Geomonas sp. RF6: one gene and its partner. The protein of the gene in region 1 interacts with the protein of each later gene in a pairwise test. Links are inferred from orthologs where the notes say so. Each region holds a gene or a part of one and is shown in the gene's direction. Other genes may lie near its edges. The genes, in order: LPW11_RS03300 and ftsA.

Region 1 (11,252 bases):
AGGAGCGCTCCCCGCAGGCCGCCGAGATGATCTCGGAGGTGAAGGCGGTGGTGGAAGGGTTGAAGGAGGAGATGCGCGGCTAGAGCCGCTCCATCTCTTTATCACAGGTATAGAAGCGCCCCGGCGGCATGTCCCGTCGGGGCGCTTTTGCGTTGAGATGAAGAGGCACCGTGACAAATGGACGTGTTCATTCGTGAGTCAGGCGTCCCCTCCCTTTCAAGGGGAGGGACAGGGTGGGGATGGGGTTGAGGGATGGTGAGCGTCGACCCCATCCCCCTCCTGTCCTCCCCCTTGAAAGGGGAGGGACGCGCTGCCGACGGCTCAGCTTTCATCTGTCTCGTCCCCCGCAACCAGGCATTTGTGCTGAGATGGTGGGACGGAGTCGTTCCTGCCGCGTCATTCTTCATTTCTCCCGATTACCTTTTCATCCGGCGCCTTTGCGGTATGCTTGCTCAGGTAAAAAAACCTTTAATGGGGGGTGCAACCATGTCGGAACAGGAAAAAGAGAACAAAGACAACAAGGTCATGGTGGGAGCGCTCATGCTCCTGGCCGGCGGGATACTCGGGGCGAGTGTGGCTCTTCTGTACGCGCCGCAAAGCGGTGAGAAGACCCGCAGGGGTATCACCCGCGGTGCAAAGAAGGCGCGGCGCCGCACGGAGCAGGCCGTCGACGACTTCTCCCAGAACCTGAGCGAGGTGGTGGAGATGGTGGGGGAACGCGCCTCCGAGATTCTGGAGAAAGGGCGGGACATGGGGTACAAGGCGAAGAAGGAGCTCCTGAAGGCGATGGAAGAAGGGGAGGCACGCCTCCAGAAGGAGAGGGCGCGGCTGTCGAAGATGCTCTAGCCCCCCCGTCAGGGTGCGTGCAGTGCGATGTCGCCGTACCAGGCGGTCGCGTCGCACTGGGTGTCGTCCGTATCGGTCATGATGGCCACCCCCCCGATCTGGGGGGGCTCTTCACCAAAGATCCTCTTGTAGTCCTCGTAGACGTTCCTCTCCTCGCTTACCCAGGTTCCCGCCTTCTCGTCGCCGCTTTCCACCGCCACGATCACCGAGTTCGCGGTGTAGGGACTTTTCGCCTCCGAACCCTTCGGCATCTTCCCCGCCCACACATAGTTGATGGCGCGCATCCTCCAGAAGAAGGTGCGCGGGAAGATGACGTACACCCGGGCGGCGAAGTCGTCACCTTTCTTCAGGCGGATGTCCTCACCCTTCAGCGTCTGCTCGATCTTCCAGCTCCAGGTAAGGCGCGGGTACTTCTTCGGGTCGGCGGCGAGCTTCTTCACGAGGCCGGAGCCTGCTTTTGCTGCGTGCGCGACGAGGGCCGCATTCTCCAGGAGGTAGGTGGTGTGCCCCTTGTGCACCTTCTCGGTCCAGCCGGTAAGGTCGCCGGCGCTGAAGCGGGCGACCGGGATCTCCTGCGGGGGGGCGAGAAGCGCGGCGGAAAGGAGTGCGGCTGCGAGGGTGTGAGTCATGGGGACCTCTGCTGGAAGCGGGATCGGTGTGGCGTTCTTTCGGGAGGGGGCCCCGGCGCGGGCGCGCCGGGGCGTCGTCGTTTACAGGGTGCGGCCGGTCAGTTTTTCCAGCGCCTCCAGGTACTTCTCGGAGGTCTTGCGCACGATCTCCTCCGGGAGGGGGGGGGCCGGCGCGGTCTTGTTCCAGTCCAGCGTCTCCAGGTAGTCGCGCAGGAACTGCTTGTCAAACGACGGCTGCGGCCCGCCCGGCTGGTAGCTCTCCTTCGGCCAGAAGCGGCTGGAGTCGGGGGTGAGGCACTCGTCGATGATGATGAGCTCCCCCTCGAAGATGCCGTACTCGAACTTCGTGTCGGCGATGATGATACCCTTGCCGTCCGCGATCTCACGCGCCCTGCTGTAGATCGCCAGAGTCACGTCCTTCACCTTCTGGGAGATTTCCGCCCCGCACAGCTCGCTCATCTGCTCAAAGGAGATGTTCTCGTCGTGGGAGCCGAGCTCCGCCTTCGTGGAGGGGGTAAAGAGCGGTTCCGGGAGGCGGTCCGACTCCTTCAGCCCCGCAGGCAGCGGGATGCCGCAGATCGAGCCGGTCTTCTGGTAGTCCTTCCACCCGGAGCCGGAGAGGTAGCCGCGCACGATGCACTCCGCCGCCAGCGGCTTTGCCTTCTTCACCAGCATGGAGCGGCCGGCGAGCGTCTCTGCGTACGGCTGGCACTCGGCGGGGAAGTCGGCGACGTCGGTGGAGATGATGTGGTTTTTGATGATCCCTTCCATCTGGCGGAACCACCAGGCGGAGATCTGGGTCAGCACGTACCCCTTGTGCGGGATCCCCTCGTTCATGATGACGTCAAAGGCGGAGATCCTGTCGGTGGTGACGATGAGAAGCGCCTCCCCCAGATCGTAGATGTCGCGCACTTTCCCCCGCGCTGCAAGCTTGAGCCCCGGAAAGTCGGTGGTGAGCACCGGCATGGTCATGGTCTTTTCTCCTTCAGTTGAAAAAGGTGCCTGGAAAATGAAAGGTGAAGGGAATGGTACCCCTTCACCTTTGAAAGTTTACAACGTCTGCCTGTCTCGCGCGAGCCGGAGCTACTCTGCGACGATCGCCGGGTTGATCTGGATCTTCGCCTTCGCCCTCAGCTCCTTCAGCCACTTCTCCACTGCCTCCTGCTGCTTCTTCGGGAGGAGTTCCTTCTTGAGGGCCTCCTTCTTCACCGGGAAGTCGGTGGTGGGGGCCTCGACCCTCCCCTTGAGCTTCACCGCAAACCAGCGATCGCCGATCTTGTACGGCTCCTTCGCTGCCGGGGCGGCGGCGGTCAGGCTGAAGGCCTCTTCCATCAGTGCGGGGGAGGTGCCGATCTGCGGTATGGCGCCGGTCGCGGCGTAGCCGAAGTTTCCGGTTTCCTTGGCGCCTGCTACGTTACCCTTGGCAAAGGCGGCGGCAGCCTCCTGCGCTTTCTTCTGGGCGAGCTCCGCGGCTTTCGCGTCGGTCGCCTTCTTCGCTACAGCGTCCCGGATCTGTGCCAGGGGCGGGACCGCGGGGGGGCGCTTCTCCAGCACCTTTACGAGGTAGATCCCCTTCGGCGTCTCCACCGGACCGCCGAGATCCCCCTGCTTCAGCATGAAGGCGCGCTTCACGACGTCGGCCTCGCCGGCGAGAGCCGGGGGGGGCGCCTGCGCGGTGAAAAGCGCGGTCTTCTCCACGGTGGAGCCGAGCGCTGCCGCGGCAGCGGCAATGTCGGCGTTCCCCTTGAACTTGTTCACCGTGTCAGCTGCCTTCTCGTACGCCTCTTTCGCCGCCTTCTGCTTCTGGGCGTCTGCCTTTACCTGCTCCTTCACCTCGGCGTAGGGGAGGATGCCACCCTTGCCCTGGTAGCGGTCGATGTTCTTCTGGTAGAAGGTCTGCGCCTCCTCCTCGGTGACAGCGGCGCCAGAGGCCACTTTCGCCGGGGAGACGACGGTATAGGAGATGGAGACCTCTTCCGGGGTCTTGAACTCCGCCTCGTGCGACTGGAGGTAGCTGTTCAGCTCCTGGTCGGAAAGCTTCACCTCGCCCCTGACGTCGGCGGGGGAGAAGGAGACGTACTGCAGGTCCACCTTGTCGTTCTGCTTCTTGTACGCCTGCAGGAGCTCCTGGTCGGTGAGCTTCGCGGACTCCTTTATCTTGTCGCGGGTCTTGTTGACGAGGATCTCCTCCTCCGTCGCATCCTCGAAGGCGCGCGGAGTGAGGCGGTTTGCTTTCAGCGTCTGCTTGTACAGCTCGAAGTTGAAGGCGCCGTCCTTCTGGAAGGCCGGGATCCCCTCGATGGCCGCCTGGATCTCCTTCTTGTTGACCTTGATCCCCATGTCGTCCGCGGCCTCGCGGACCAGCTCGTTATCAATGAGGGAGTCGATGGTGAGCTTTTTGATCCCCATCTGCTTTTCCATCTCGGGGGTCAGGGAGCGGCCGTATAGCTGCTCGTAGATCCCCCTGGTGCGGTAGTAGCTCCGCTGGAAGCTCTCGAGGCTGATCTTCGTGCCGTTTACCTTTGCTGCGTAATCGGACGGTCCGGTCCCCTTGTCACCCCTGCCCCAGACGAGAAAGATGGTGCCGATGAAGGAGAGGACGATCACCCCGAAGACGACTTTTATCAGTATGGACTGTTTGTACTTCCTCATTATCCCGAGCATGCAGTTTCGACTCCTTTAACCGGTCAGATTTAATGCAATCCTTCAAAAAGAATAGTGGGCGATACTAATATAAGTGAATTGCAAAAGCAACAATAGAATGAGCGGGAAACCGTCTCCGACGGGGGGTTGCGGGGTTTTCTCGCTTGCAAGGGATAACCCTTTTTGCTATCGTGACATGTTTTGAAGGAACAGATTCTCCAGGTAGCGCGAGCCCACCAGAAGGAGCTACGAATGATAAAGATTTTTGACGCCATTTTCGGCATGTTTTCCAACGATCTCGCCATTGACCTCGGCACAGCCAATACGCTGGTGTACCTGAAGGGGAAGGGGATCGTGGTGCGCGAGCCTTCCGTTGTCGCCGTGCAAAAGACGCAAAACGGCCAGCAGAAGGTTCTCGCCGTGGGGATGGAGGCGAAGAAGATGCTCGGGCGCACCCCCGGCAGCATCACCGCTATCCGCCCCATGAAGGATGGCGTCATCGCCGACTTCGACATCACCGAAGAGATGCTGCGCTATTTCATCCACAAGGTACACAACAGAAAGACGCTGGTGCGCCCCCGCATCGTCATCTGCGTCCCCTCCGGGATCACCCAGGTGGAGAAGAGGGCGGTGAAGGAGTCGGCGGAGAGCGCCGGCGCCCGCGAGGTCTACCTGATCGAGGAGCCGATGGCCGCGGCGATCGGCGCCGGCCTCCCCATCACCGAGGCGAGCGGCAACATGATCGTCGATATCGGCGGCGGCACGACGGAGGTCGCCTGCATTTCGCTTGCCGGGATCGTGTACACAAAGAGCGTGCGCGTCGGCGGCGACAAGATGGACGAGGCGATCGTCCAGTACATAAAGAGAAAGTACAACCTCCTGATCGGCGACCGCATGGCGGAGCTCATCAAGATCGAGATCGGCGAGGCGTACCCCTCCCCCGACGTCCTCACCATGGAGGTGAAGGGGCGCGACCTCGTCTCCGGCATCCCGAAGACGACCGAGATCGACTCCACCGAGATCCGCGACGCCCTCTCCGAGCCGGTCACCGCCATCGTGGACGCCGTGCGCAACTGCCTGGAGCGCACCCCCCCCGAGCTCGCGGCTGACCTCGTCGACAAGGGGATCGTCCTTGCCGGCGGCGGCGCACTCCTGCGCAACCTCGACATCCTCCTGCGCGAGGAGACCGGGCTTCCGGTCGTCACCGCCGAGGACCCCCTTTCCTGCGTCGTTCTCGGCTCCGGAAAGGTGCTCGACGAACTCGCGCTCTTGCGCAACGTGGCGATCAGCTCCTAGTCCCGGATGCGGAGGGGGGCGCCACTCCCCCCTTCCGCGTCCCGCCCCTTGCCCCCCTCCGGCAGCGGCACCTCCGGCTCCATGCCGCAACCATCCGGAAACCGGCGGCGCCCGCTCATTACGAGATCCCGCGTGACATCTGCGACGATTGACATCGTGGTGCCGATCTGGAATCGGCCCAATGAGACACGCAACTGCCTGGTCAACCTGATCAGCTACACCCCCGGTGCCCGCATCGTCATGGTGGACTCCGGGAGCGACCGGGAGACGGAGCGGATCCTGCAGGAGCTCGCCGATTCCCTCGAGGAGAACGCGCTTCTTCTGCACGACGACCACAACATCGGCTTCGTGCGGAGCGCAAACCGCGGGCTCGCCCACTGCGAGGCACCGTACCTCGCGCTCGTTCGCAGCGGGTCGCTCGTCCCTCCGGGGTGGTTCGAGCCGCTTCTCGCCTTTGCGGAGGCGCACCCGGATGCAGGGATACTGGTGCCGAGCCTGTCGAATCAGCGCGCCGAGCTCCCCCGGGAGCCGCTGGAGATGGAATCCGGCTCCTTCTGCGCCATGGTGATCACCCGGGAGGCGTATCTTGCCTGCCAAGGGTTCGACGAAGGGATGGATGACGGCTCCTGGTGTCTGAAGGATTACACCCGGCGCGCCTGCGCTGCGGGCTTTTTCACCTATGCCGTCCCCTCGCCGCAGGTGCTGTGCGAGGAGGAGGTGCGGCTCGGCTCGCAGAAAAGGCGCGACGAGGCGCTGCAGCGCTCCATCTCCCTCTTTACCGAACGGTGGGGGACCGGCCGGAGCTACTGTGTCCACCTCCCGGACGGGACCGACGCGACACTCCTGCGGCACAAGCTGGAGGTGCTCCTGAAGGGGGCACGGCACGGGGACCGCTACTGGGTCCTCCTGCCGAAGGCGCTGTACCACGGTGCGAAAGGGGGAGGGCTCTTCCTGCACGAGAACATCCGGCTGGTGCCGCTCCCCCGCTTCTGCACGATCGCGCGGCAGGGGCGGGTGTACCGGGAGATCGTGGCAGCCTGCCCCGGGATCGTGTCGGTGGCCGCCGTCGACGGGATACCCTTCCCGTGGGGGGATCCGTATCTCCCCTTCACGGAGCTGGCGGAGCGGATACGGGCCGGTTACCCGGAGACATAACTAGATTTTTGCAATGGAGCACTACAAGAGGTGGAGGCGGGAATGACAGAGGAGATCGTAGCGCAGCTAACGGAGCAGAGAAAGCTCGTGGAGCGGGTGGAGCAGGAGCTTGCTCCCGCAGTCGCCGCCGTAGTCGATCTGCTGGTGGAGGCGTTCCGCAGGGGGAAGAAGCTCCTGGTGATGGGAAACGGTGGGTCCGCCGCCGACGCCCAGCACTTCGCCGCCGAGATCGTCGGCCGCTTCAAGCTGGAGCGCCGCGGCCTGCCGGCCATTGCCCTTACCACCGACACCTCCATCCTCACCGCCATCGGCAACGATTACGGCTTTGACCGCATCTTCTCCCGCCAGGTGGAGGCTCTTGCCGAGGAGGGGGACGTCGTCTTCGGGATCTCCACCAGCGGCAACTCCGTCAACGTCGGCCTCGCTTTCGAGGAGGCGAAGGAGCGCGGCTGCCGCACCGTCGCCTTTCTCGGGCGCGACGGCGGGTCGCTGAAAGGGGTCGCCGAACTTCCGGTCGTGGTACCGAGCAACAACACCCCACGCATCCAGGAAACCCACATCACCCTCATTCATATCATCTGCGATCTGGTGGAGCGCACCCTCTTCGCCCCGCCGGCCTGACGTATCGCCACATAAGGCACCTTGCAGCTGAAAAAGCTAAAATTCAAGACCTGACCCCGGGGTCAGGTCTTGAATCTTGGTGTTTTTGCAGTGCTGCCGCCGCAAGAAATAGAGCAGGGGAGATCATGGGGAAGCACAGGGCGGTGTTCCTGGACAGGGACGGCACCATTAACATCGAGCGGGAGTATCTGAGCCGGGTGGAGGACTTCCAGCTGGTGCCGGGTGTCCCTCTCGCGCTGAAACGGCTGCAGGAGGCGGGGTTTCTCCTCGTGGTGGTGACGAATCAGTCGGGGATCGGACGCGGCTTCTACACGGAGGGGGATCTGGAGCGCCTGCACCAGCACATGGTGCATGAACTGGAGAGCTACGGCGCGAAGATCTCGGCGTGCTACTTCTGCCCGCACCACCCGGAGCACGGCACCGGTGCATACCGCACGGAGTGCGACTGCAGGAAGCCCCTGCCCGGGATGCTTCTGCAGGCCTCCCGCGACCTGGACATCGACCTTCCCCGCTCCTACATGGTCGGCGACAAGGTAGCAGACGTCGAGGCGGGGCTGAAGGCCGGCTGCGCTCCGATGCTCGTCCTGACCGGCTATGGGGAGAAGGAGGTGGCGAAGCTTCCTGAGGGGGTCCCGGTCTATCAGGACCTTCTGGCCGCCGCCGACGCGATACTCGCGGCGGAAGGGGTGTAGTAGCGAGACCTTACTCTTCCTCGTCCTCTTCGGTAAAGTCGAGATGGCGGGGGTGCTTGCAGAGGCAGCCGTAGGCGAAGGACATCCCGTACTTGCACTCCTCCTCGCCGTTCAGGCAGTGGGACACCAGCGGCTCTTTCTTGAGCCAGCTCGCCTCTATCTTCCCGGTCCTGCACTTTCTTACGTCGGGCTCTTCCTCATTGGGGGGTATGGCCTCATGCATGTCTCTCTCCCGATCGGTGATTGTGAAAGAGTCAGCTGCCATCTCTGGGCGGGACGTGCCAATGCACCACTCCTCATGCCATTTCAACTATTCATCACCCGAAGTCTCTTCCTCTTCCCTCTTTTCCGTATCCTCTGCCTTCCCGGGCGTCTCAGGAGCGTCGTCTTCCCCGAAGCGGTACTCGTACCCTTCCGCCTTGTGCTGCTCTCCCCTGCAGACCGGAAGCGCCATGGCGCCGGTCGCAAGAGGAACGCACCGGCCTTCGGTCGGGGCTTTTGGCGGCGCGACACTCATGAGGTCGTCGTCGGCGCTGCGGACGGTGTGCGATTTTTTTTGCGCCATGCCTGCCTCCAAAGATTTGGCACTCGCTAATTCTACCGGTCCGCTCAGGCAATGCAAGTTGCTGAATGATGAAAGGAATGGGGTGAGCCTATATCTCCCGCACGGTCCCCGCCTCACCCTCCTGCTGCAGCGCCTCCAGTTCATCCTCAAGTGTCCCGATCAGTTCCCCCAACTGATCCAGGAAGCCGGCAGGGGCCGCCGGGAGTGCGCGCAGAGCAGCCTCCAGACGCTTCGCTGCCGATAGTCCCGCCTTTACCGGGGCTCGCGGATCCGGCTCGTCGCGCAGCGCCGACACTTCCTTGAACTTCTTCAGCACGGTAGGGTGGCTGCGCTCCTCCTCGAGGACGCTCTTTCTGAGCTCCCCGTACTCCTCATCGGAGAACCCCTTTTCCTCCTTTGCCTGGCGCAGGAGATCGACGGAGCGGTAATCCGGGAGAGGCTTCAGCGGCTGCTCCGTGCGAAGGGCGTGCGGCTCCTCCTTCTCCATGAAACGATACGCCATGGTGAGCTTCTCGGCGGTTCCCCTCTTGATGCGTATCTCCTGGACGCAGTATTCCTCGAAGCTCGAGTACCCCCACTCGCGGAAGCGGCCGCCTGCGCTTACCTCGAGGAGCTTCTCCCCCAGTTCCACCCACGAAGACTTGAAGCGCTTCGCCTTGTCCAGCACGTCGTAGCGGTCGCTCCCGGGCTGGAGCTGCGCCATGATATGGTCTATATGCCGCTCACCTGTCGATTTCGGCGTGTCCGTCATAGGTCACCTTTTTCCTTGTGCAGTCTGGCTTCTCCGGCGTCGCGACGCTCCGTGCACTTACTTTTCCTCTTCTTCCCGAAAAGGGTAGAATGGGGGAGTACGAGGCATGGAGCGCGACGCGTAAAGGAGAAGGAAGTTATCAGAACGGGCGGCCGTTTTGAAGTCTTTTTCCTTTGGTTTGGGAATGGTTCGCGATATTATCTCACGCGCTTCGCGTGCCGCCGGCACCGAACTAGTAGCGCACAGGAGGAGAGATGGAACAGCGTCTGACAGATATGGAAATCCTCATAATGCACCATGAGCGCACCATAGAGCAGTTGCATGAAGTCGTGGCACAGCAGCAGGGGCGTATAGATCGCCTGAGCGCCGAGCTCAGGTTCATCAAGGAGCAGCTCAAGGGGCTTGTGTTCTCGCAGAACAGGACACCGGCCGAAGAGGAGCCGCCTCCGCATTATTGACCTCGCCGCGGCTGAGGGCCTCCAAGCGGCAGCTGCAGGGCATGCTGAACAGGAGGAGGCTGCAGCCGCGTGAAGAGGGGATCGATGGTTCCACCCTCCAGCGACGGGGGGCAGGTTCGGCAGGTAGTGAACTTGGAGATGAGGAGCGGACATGGCAGTTGCGCCGGGGCGGTATCGCCACTACAAGGGGAATTACTACGAGGTGATAGGGACGGCGCGGCACAGCGAGACGGAGGAGCCGTTCGTGGTGTACCGCCCTCTGTACGGTGAGGGCGCGCTCTGGATCCGGCCGGAGGCGATGTTTTGCGAGACGGTTCTTTTCGAGGGGAAGGAAATCCCCCGCTTTTCACTCTGCACGGCGGACTGAATGATCAAGGTGTGCCGCAGGCGAGCCGGACCCCTTTCTCTCGTCTCCTCGGCATCTTCTTCGGTCCCTCCTTCATATCCGCGATACCGCAGATCTTCAACACCACACAATCCAGGAACTTGGAGGTGGAGATCAGCCACCAGGGGGCGTCCTGCTCGGAAGGGTGCTGTCCGAGATGGGTCGGAATGCCGGTGACCCCTTTGCCGGTACGGTGCGTGTGGCTGACGCAGCGTTTTATCTCGCAGCCGGCGCATTGCGGCCCCTCGCCGCAGCCGTTATCCTCTTCCTGCTTCTCGCACCCAAAAACCTTTCCGCATTCCACCCCTTCAATCTGTGCGAGTTCCTTTTGCAGCAGTGCGCACGCGAGTCGATTCGCCGTCATGACGACCCCTTCGCCGCTCACCAGTGCCACCGGTGAATCTATCTGGTCGACATACTCCTTCAGTAACCATGGGGAATCCTTCAGTACCCTGCTGGCGCACGGGAGGCAGATGCCGTACGATGTTCCCCCCTTGCAACCAGCCCGCGACGCTTTCAGCTTGTTCCCGCACCAGGCGCAGACCAGTATCATGATGTACCTCGCGTAAGTTCATCCCCCGCCGAAGCCTCGGCGACCGCCGGACCGTTCACAGCTACGAGCCTATAGGAAGCGGAATCCGTATCGGTCCCGCTGACTTACGCACCTCCTTCCCCGGTCATCTCTCCGTCCCAATCCTCCTCCGACTTGCTCCGCCACACTCTCAAGCGAAGCCCTCGAATGTCTCTGAATGATGGATCTCTGTACTTATGTGAGGGCAATTATAGCACTGCCGCAGAAAATGGCTACGTACCTCCTCTTTTTTCTCTCAGTCGCTTATGCCAATGACAGTTGAAGCAGAACTTTTGCCAGTGCGATATGTGAAATAAATCTAATCTGACAAGCTTAATTTTTACTCAGAGTGCTCTTGCACGCTGCTGATTGGATGATACAGTGAGACGGTTCAAAATAGCAGGTGAAATACTTTTTTACCTTTCCTGTGGTGTAAGGCCGCTGGATGTGTGGAAACGATTGATATACCGTTCCAAAACATAACATCTGCTCCACTATGGAACACTTTCGCCGTTCCTTTTCAGAACTTTGGCGCCGGCTGGCACAAAGTACGTTCTTTCAGACTCAGTTGCAACAAACCGAAAATGCGAGACTTTTCTCCCTATGAAGGCAAAAAAATTAGAGGTGCGCCATTTTGGTA
Region 2 (4,640 bases), 500 kb from region 1 along the record:
GACACATTGATGACGCTCACCGCGGCAGGGGTGCGGGAAAGAGGGAAGAGCGAGCTCGAGTTCGGGTACCGCTTCCTGAAGCTGGAGCCGGGGGAGATCGTGGTGAGCGCGATCCTTTCCCTCGACCAGGGTGACTGCGCGGAGATCGAGCGCGTCATGGAGCAAAACCTCTCGCACCGTAAGACCGTGCAGCGAGTGGGGTACCCCAACGCCGGGTGTTTTTTCAAGAATCCCCCCGGGCAGGAGGCGTGGCGCCTCATAGATCAGGCCGGGCTGCGCGGGGTGAAGGTCGGGGGGGCGCAGGTATCCGAGGTGCACTGCAACTTCCTGGTGAACACCGGCTCCGCGACAGCGACAGACTTTCTGAAGCTCTGTGATTTGATCAAGGATCGGGTGAAGAGCTCGAGCGGCATCGAGCTTGAGGAAGAGGTCCGCGTAGTAGGAGTGCTTTAGGTCGGACCGGTCGGACCAGTCGGACCAGTCGGACCAGTCGGACCAGTCGGACCGTCGGACCAGTCGGACCAGTCGGACCAGTCGGACCAGTCGGACCAGTCGGACCAGTCGGACTACAGAAAGGAAGCAGCAAATGACAGTAGCAGAGCTCAAAACCAGGAAGATCGCAGTGCTGATGGGCGGGCTTTCCGCCGAGCGGGAGGTCTCCCTGAAAAGCGGCGCGGCGATCCTCAAGGCCCTCGTGGAGAAGGGGTACGACGCGGTCGGCATCGATGCCGGGCGCGACCTGGCAAGCCAGCTTTCCGCGCACGGCGTAGAGGTCGCCTTCATCGGCCTGCACGGCAGGTTTGGTGAGGACGGCTCCGTCCAGGGGCTCCTCGAGCTGATGGGGATTCCCTATACCGGCTCCGGGATCCTGGCGAGCGCCCTCGCCATGCACAAGGTCTACGCCAAGCGCGTCTTCGAGGGCGCCGGCCTCACCGTCGCCCCGTACGTAGTCCTGCGCCGCGGCGACAAGCTCGAGCTCCCCTTCCCCCTGCCGGTGGTGGTGAAGCCTTCCCGCGAGGGCTCCTCCGTCGGGGTGAGCATAGTGAAGGAGAGCGCGGGGCTGGAGCCCGCACTGGAAGAGGCCTTCAAGTACGACCCCGAGGTGCTCGTGGAGCAGTTCATCGACGGCCGCGAGATCCAGGTCGGCATCCTCGACGGACGGGCGCTCGGCGCCATCGAGATCGTTCCCAAGAACGAGTTCTACGACTACGAGGCGAAATACACCGACGGCTTTGCCGAGCACATCTTCCCCGCACCGCTCCCGGAGGACCTCTACCAGGAGGTGCTGCGCCTCGGTGAGCTCGCCCACGCGGCGCTGGGGTGCGACTGCTACAGCAGGGTGGACTTTCTTGTCACGAAAGACCGTGAGAGCTACATCCTGGAGGTGAACACCCTACCCGGAATGACGGACCTGAGCCTCCTCCCTGAGATAGCTCGCGGAGCAGGGATCGAATTCGGAGAGCTCGTGGAACGGGTTCTCCTCGCGGCAGCACTGAAAAACTGACAGCTACCCGACAGGTCTGACGGCGACCTGTCCAACGTGTCCGACAACGAAGGGCCGAACTCCCATGCGCGACCTGCACAAGAAAACCAAGCGCCAGCTTCCCCAGAACCGGGCGAAGAAGGTCCCGAAGAAGCGGAAGCCGATCAACTGGCGACCGCTCCTGAAGGGGCTTGCAAAGGGGACAGCTGCGCTTGCCGTGTGCGGCGCCCTCGGTGTCGGCGGGTGGCAGGTGAAGAAAGTGGTGGAGAACACCACCTTCCTGCGCCTGGAGACTGTGGAGGTCTCCCCTCTGAAGCGGCTCTCCCGTCAGGAGATCATCACCCTTGCCGGGATCAAACCGGGTGACTCCATGCTCGGGCTGCACCTGAAGGACATCGTGCAGCAGCTCTCCAGGAATCCCTGGATCGAGCAGGTGCAGGTGAAGCGGTACTTCCCGCACACCCTCTCCATCGCGGTCTCGGAACGTGCCCCCCAGGCGGTCGTCAATGTCGGTACCCTTTGCTACCTCGATGCGAAAGGTGTCCTTTTCAAGACCCTCGTCGAGGGGGACCGCCTCGACTACCCGCTCATCACCGGTGTGAACGCGCAGGACGTGCAGGCAGACCCCGCAGGTACCAAGGAGGCGCTGAAGACCGCGCTGGTCCTGATCGACCGGCTGAGGGAGGGGAAGGTTTTCAATCTCGAGGACGTCTCGGAGGTCCATTACGACAAGGGATACGGCTTCACCCTCTTCACGGTGAGCAGCGGCGTCCCCGTCCGCTTGGGCAACGGCGCCTTCGAGGAGAAGCTCGCCCGCTTCGCCTCAGTGTACAAGGATCTGAAGCCGCAGATGCAGGCGCTCGACTACATCGATCTCGACTACACGGACAAGATCGTGGTGAAAAGGTTGCAGCAGGGGAGCACGGAACAGCCGACCAGCAAAGTTGCTGAGAAGACGACTCCGGCCCACCCGATTACCTAGGTTCCAGCAGCTATGATTTTCTGTTTACTAATATAAAGGAAGCAAAAGGGGGAGAGCATGACCACCAGACGGGATAATTTGATCGTAGGCCTCGACATCGGCACCACCAAGATCTGCGCCATCGTCGGCAACCTCACGGAAGAGGGGATCGACATCGTGGGGATCGGCACCGCACCGTCCCGCGGGCTGCGCAAGGGGGTGGTGATCAACATCGAGAGCACCGTCGCCTCCATCAAGAAGGCCATCGAGGAGGCCGAGCTCATGGCCGGGTGCGAGATCAAGTCTGTCTACGCCGGTATCGCTGGGGGGCACATCAAGGGGCTCAACTCCCAGGGCGTCATCGCCATCAAGAACCGGGAGGTCACCACCGAGGACGTGAAGCGCGTCATCGAGGCGGCCAAGGCGATCGCGATCCCGATGGACCGCGAAGTCATCCACATCCTGCCCCAGGAGTTCATCATCGACGACCAGGACGGCATCCGCGAGCCTCTGGGGATGAGCGGCGTGCGCCTGGAGGCGAAGGTGCACATCGTCACCGGCGCGGTGGCGAGCGCCCAGAACATCGTGAAGTCGTGCAACCGCGCGGGTCTCGAGGTGGCGGACATCGTCCTCGAGCAACTCGCCTCCTCCGAGGCGGTTCTCTCCGCTGACGAGAAGGAGCTCGGCGTGGCCCTCGTGGACATCGGCGGCGGCACCACCGACATCGCCATCTTCGTCGACGGCGCCATCAAGCACACCTCCGTCCTCTCTCTTGGCGGCAACCACCTCACCAACGACATCGCGGTCGGCCTGCGCACCCCGATGGCGGAGGCGGAGCGGATCAAGCAGAAGTACGGCTGCTGCCTCTCCAGTCTCGTCGGAAAGGACGAGACGATCGAGGTGCCGAGCGTCGGCGGGCGCAAGCCGCGCGTCCTCTCCCGCCAGCTGCTGTGCGAGATCCTCGAGCCGAGGGTCGAGGAGATCTTCACCCTGGTGAACCGCGAGATCGTGAAATCGGGGCTCGAGGACCTCATCGCCTCCGGCGTCGTCATCACCGGCGGCTCCACGATCCTCGAAGGGATGCCGGAACTCGGCGAGCAGATCTTCAACCTCCCGGTGCGCCGCGGCGTGCCCCAGAAGATCGGCGGGCTCGTGGATGTCGTTAATTCGCCTGTTTACGCAACCGGCGTCGGCCTTGTTGTGTACGGCAGCAAGAACGTCGGCGTGCACGAGTTCCCGACCGCGCAAAGCGACGACCATGTCTTCCGCAGGGTCGGCAAAAGGATGCGCGAGTGGTTCGGTGAATTCTTCTAAAAACGCCAAAAACACCCTCCCCTGAAAGGGGACAGGCCCCCCTCAAAAGGCGCCTGTCCCCTTCTCTTTATTCCGCGAAAAAAGTGCTTGTTTGCTGCATTTTACGCTTCCCTATCGTTCCAAAAAAATGTATAAAAAGGTCCAATAATTTTTTGATCTGCCGGGGGCGGCGATAAGGGGGATATTGAATGTTTCACTTCGATGAGAGCATCGACCAGAGTGCGAAGATTAAGGTAATTGGGGTAGGCGGTTCCGGCGGCAACGCTGTGAACACCATGATTACGGTTGGCATCACCGGGGTCGATTTCATCGTAGCAAACACCGACGCCCAGGCATTGCGCATGTCGAAGGCGTCCATCAAAATCCAGATCGGCACCCAGCTTACCAAGGGTCTCGGGGCAGGCGCCAACCCCAACGTTGGGCGCGATGCTGCAATCGAGGATCGCGAGAAGCTCGTCGAGGCGCTGAAGGGCGCTGACATGATCTTCGTCGCTGCCGGTATGGGCGGCGGCACCGGTACCGGCGCTGCTCCCGTCATCGCAGAAATCGCCCGCGAAATCGGCGCCCTCACCGTCGGCGTCGTCACCAAGCCTTTCTCCCGCGAAGGTCGCCAGCGTCTTGCCAAAGGCGAAGACGGCATCAAGGAACTGAAGAAGCACGTTGACTCCCTCATCGTGATCCCGAACGACCGCCTCCTCGGCCTGGCCGGGAAGTCGATGTCGATCCTCGACGCATTCAAGCCCTCCGACGACGTGCTGCGCCAGGCGGTGCAGGGGATTTCCGACCTCATCACTCAGTCCGGCATGATCAACGTCGACTTCGCCGACGTGAAGTCGATCATGAGCGAGCGCGGCATGGCGATGATGGGTATCGGTCTTGGCA

Evidence for each region.
Region 2: the proteins of LPW11_RS03300 (region 1) and ftsA interact in binary tests that used the Escherichia coli proteins (3 or more experiments, as listed by UniProt). The link is inferred for Geomonas sp. RF6 from one-to-one orthologs.

The regions. Positions count from the first base shown.
Region 1 is NZ_CP087999.1:758,168-769,419, reverse strand. The notes cover bases 3,532-6,392. They hold LPW11_RS03300 (rod shape-determining protein), read left to right. Parts: upstream 3,532-4,370; coding sequence 4,371-5,414; downstream 5,415-6,392. Other genes in these bases: LPW11_RS03295 (glycosyltransferase family 2 protein), read left to right, coding at 5,547-6,392; LPW11_RS03305 (peptidylprolyl isomerase), read right to left, coding at 3,532-4,139. Also shown: LPW11_RS03325 (tetratricopeptide repeat protein), read left to right, coding at 1-83; LPW11_RS03320 (YtxH domain-containing protein), read left to right, coding at 487-846; LPW11_RS03315 (DUF3047 domain-containing protein), read right to left, coding at 855-1,475; LPW11_RS03310 (phosphoribosylaminoimidazolesuccinocarboxamide synthase), read right to left, coding at 1,557-2,447; more of LPW11_RS03305, read right to left, coding at 2,559-3,531; more of LPW11_RS03295, read left to right, coding at 6,393-6,569; gmhA (D-sedoheptulose 7-phosphate isomerase), read left to right, coding at 6,612-7,190; gmhB (D-glycero-beta-D-manno-heptose 1,7-bisphosphate 7-phosphatase), read left to right, coding at 7,316-7,882; LPW11_RS03280 (hypothetical protein), read right to left, coding at 7,893-8,105; LPW11_RS03275 (hypothetical protein), read right to left, coding at 8,193-8,447; LPW11_RS03270 (hypothetical protein), read right to left, coding at 8,536-9,198; LPW11_RS03265 (SlyX family protein), read left to right, coding at 9,453-9,656; LPW11_RS03260 (DUF1653 domain-containing protein), read left to right, coding at 9,808-10,023; LPW11_RS03255 (hypothetical protein), read right to left, coding at 10,028-10,594. UniProt on the Escherichia coli protein: Forms membrane-associated dynamic filaments that are essential for cell shape determination. Acts by regulating cell wall synthesis and cell elongation, and thus cell shape.
Region 2 is NZ_CP087999.1:1,265,604-1,270,243, reverse strand. The notes cover bases 1,643-4,640. They hold ftsA (cell division protein FtsA), read left to right. Parts: upstream 1,643-2,522; coding sequence 2,523-3,758; downstream 3,759-4,640. Other genes in these bases: ftsZ (cell division protein FtsZ), read left to right, coding at 3,947-4,640. In the rest of the region: murB (UDP-N-acetylmuramate dehydrogenase), read left to right, coding at 1-453; LPW11_RS05395 (D-alanine--D-alanine ligase), read left to right, coding at 587-1,504. UniProt on the Escherichia coli protein: Essential cell division protein that assists in the assembly of the Z ring. May serve as the principal membrane anchor for the Z ring.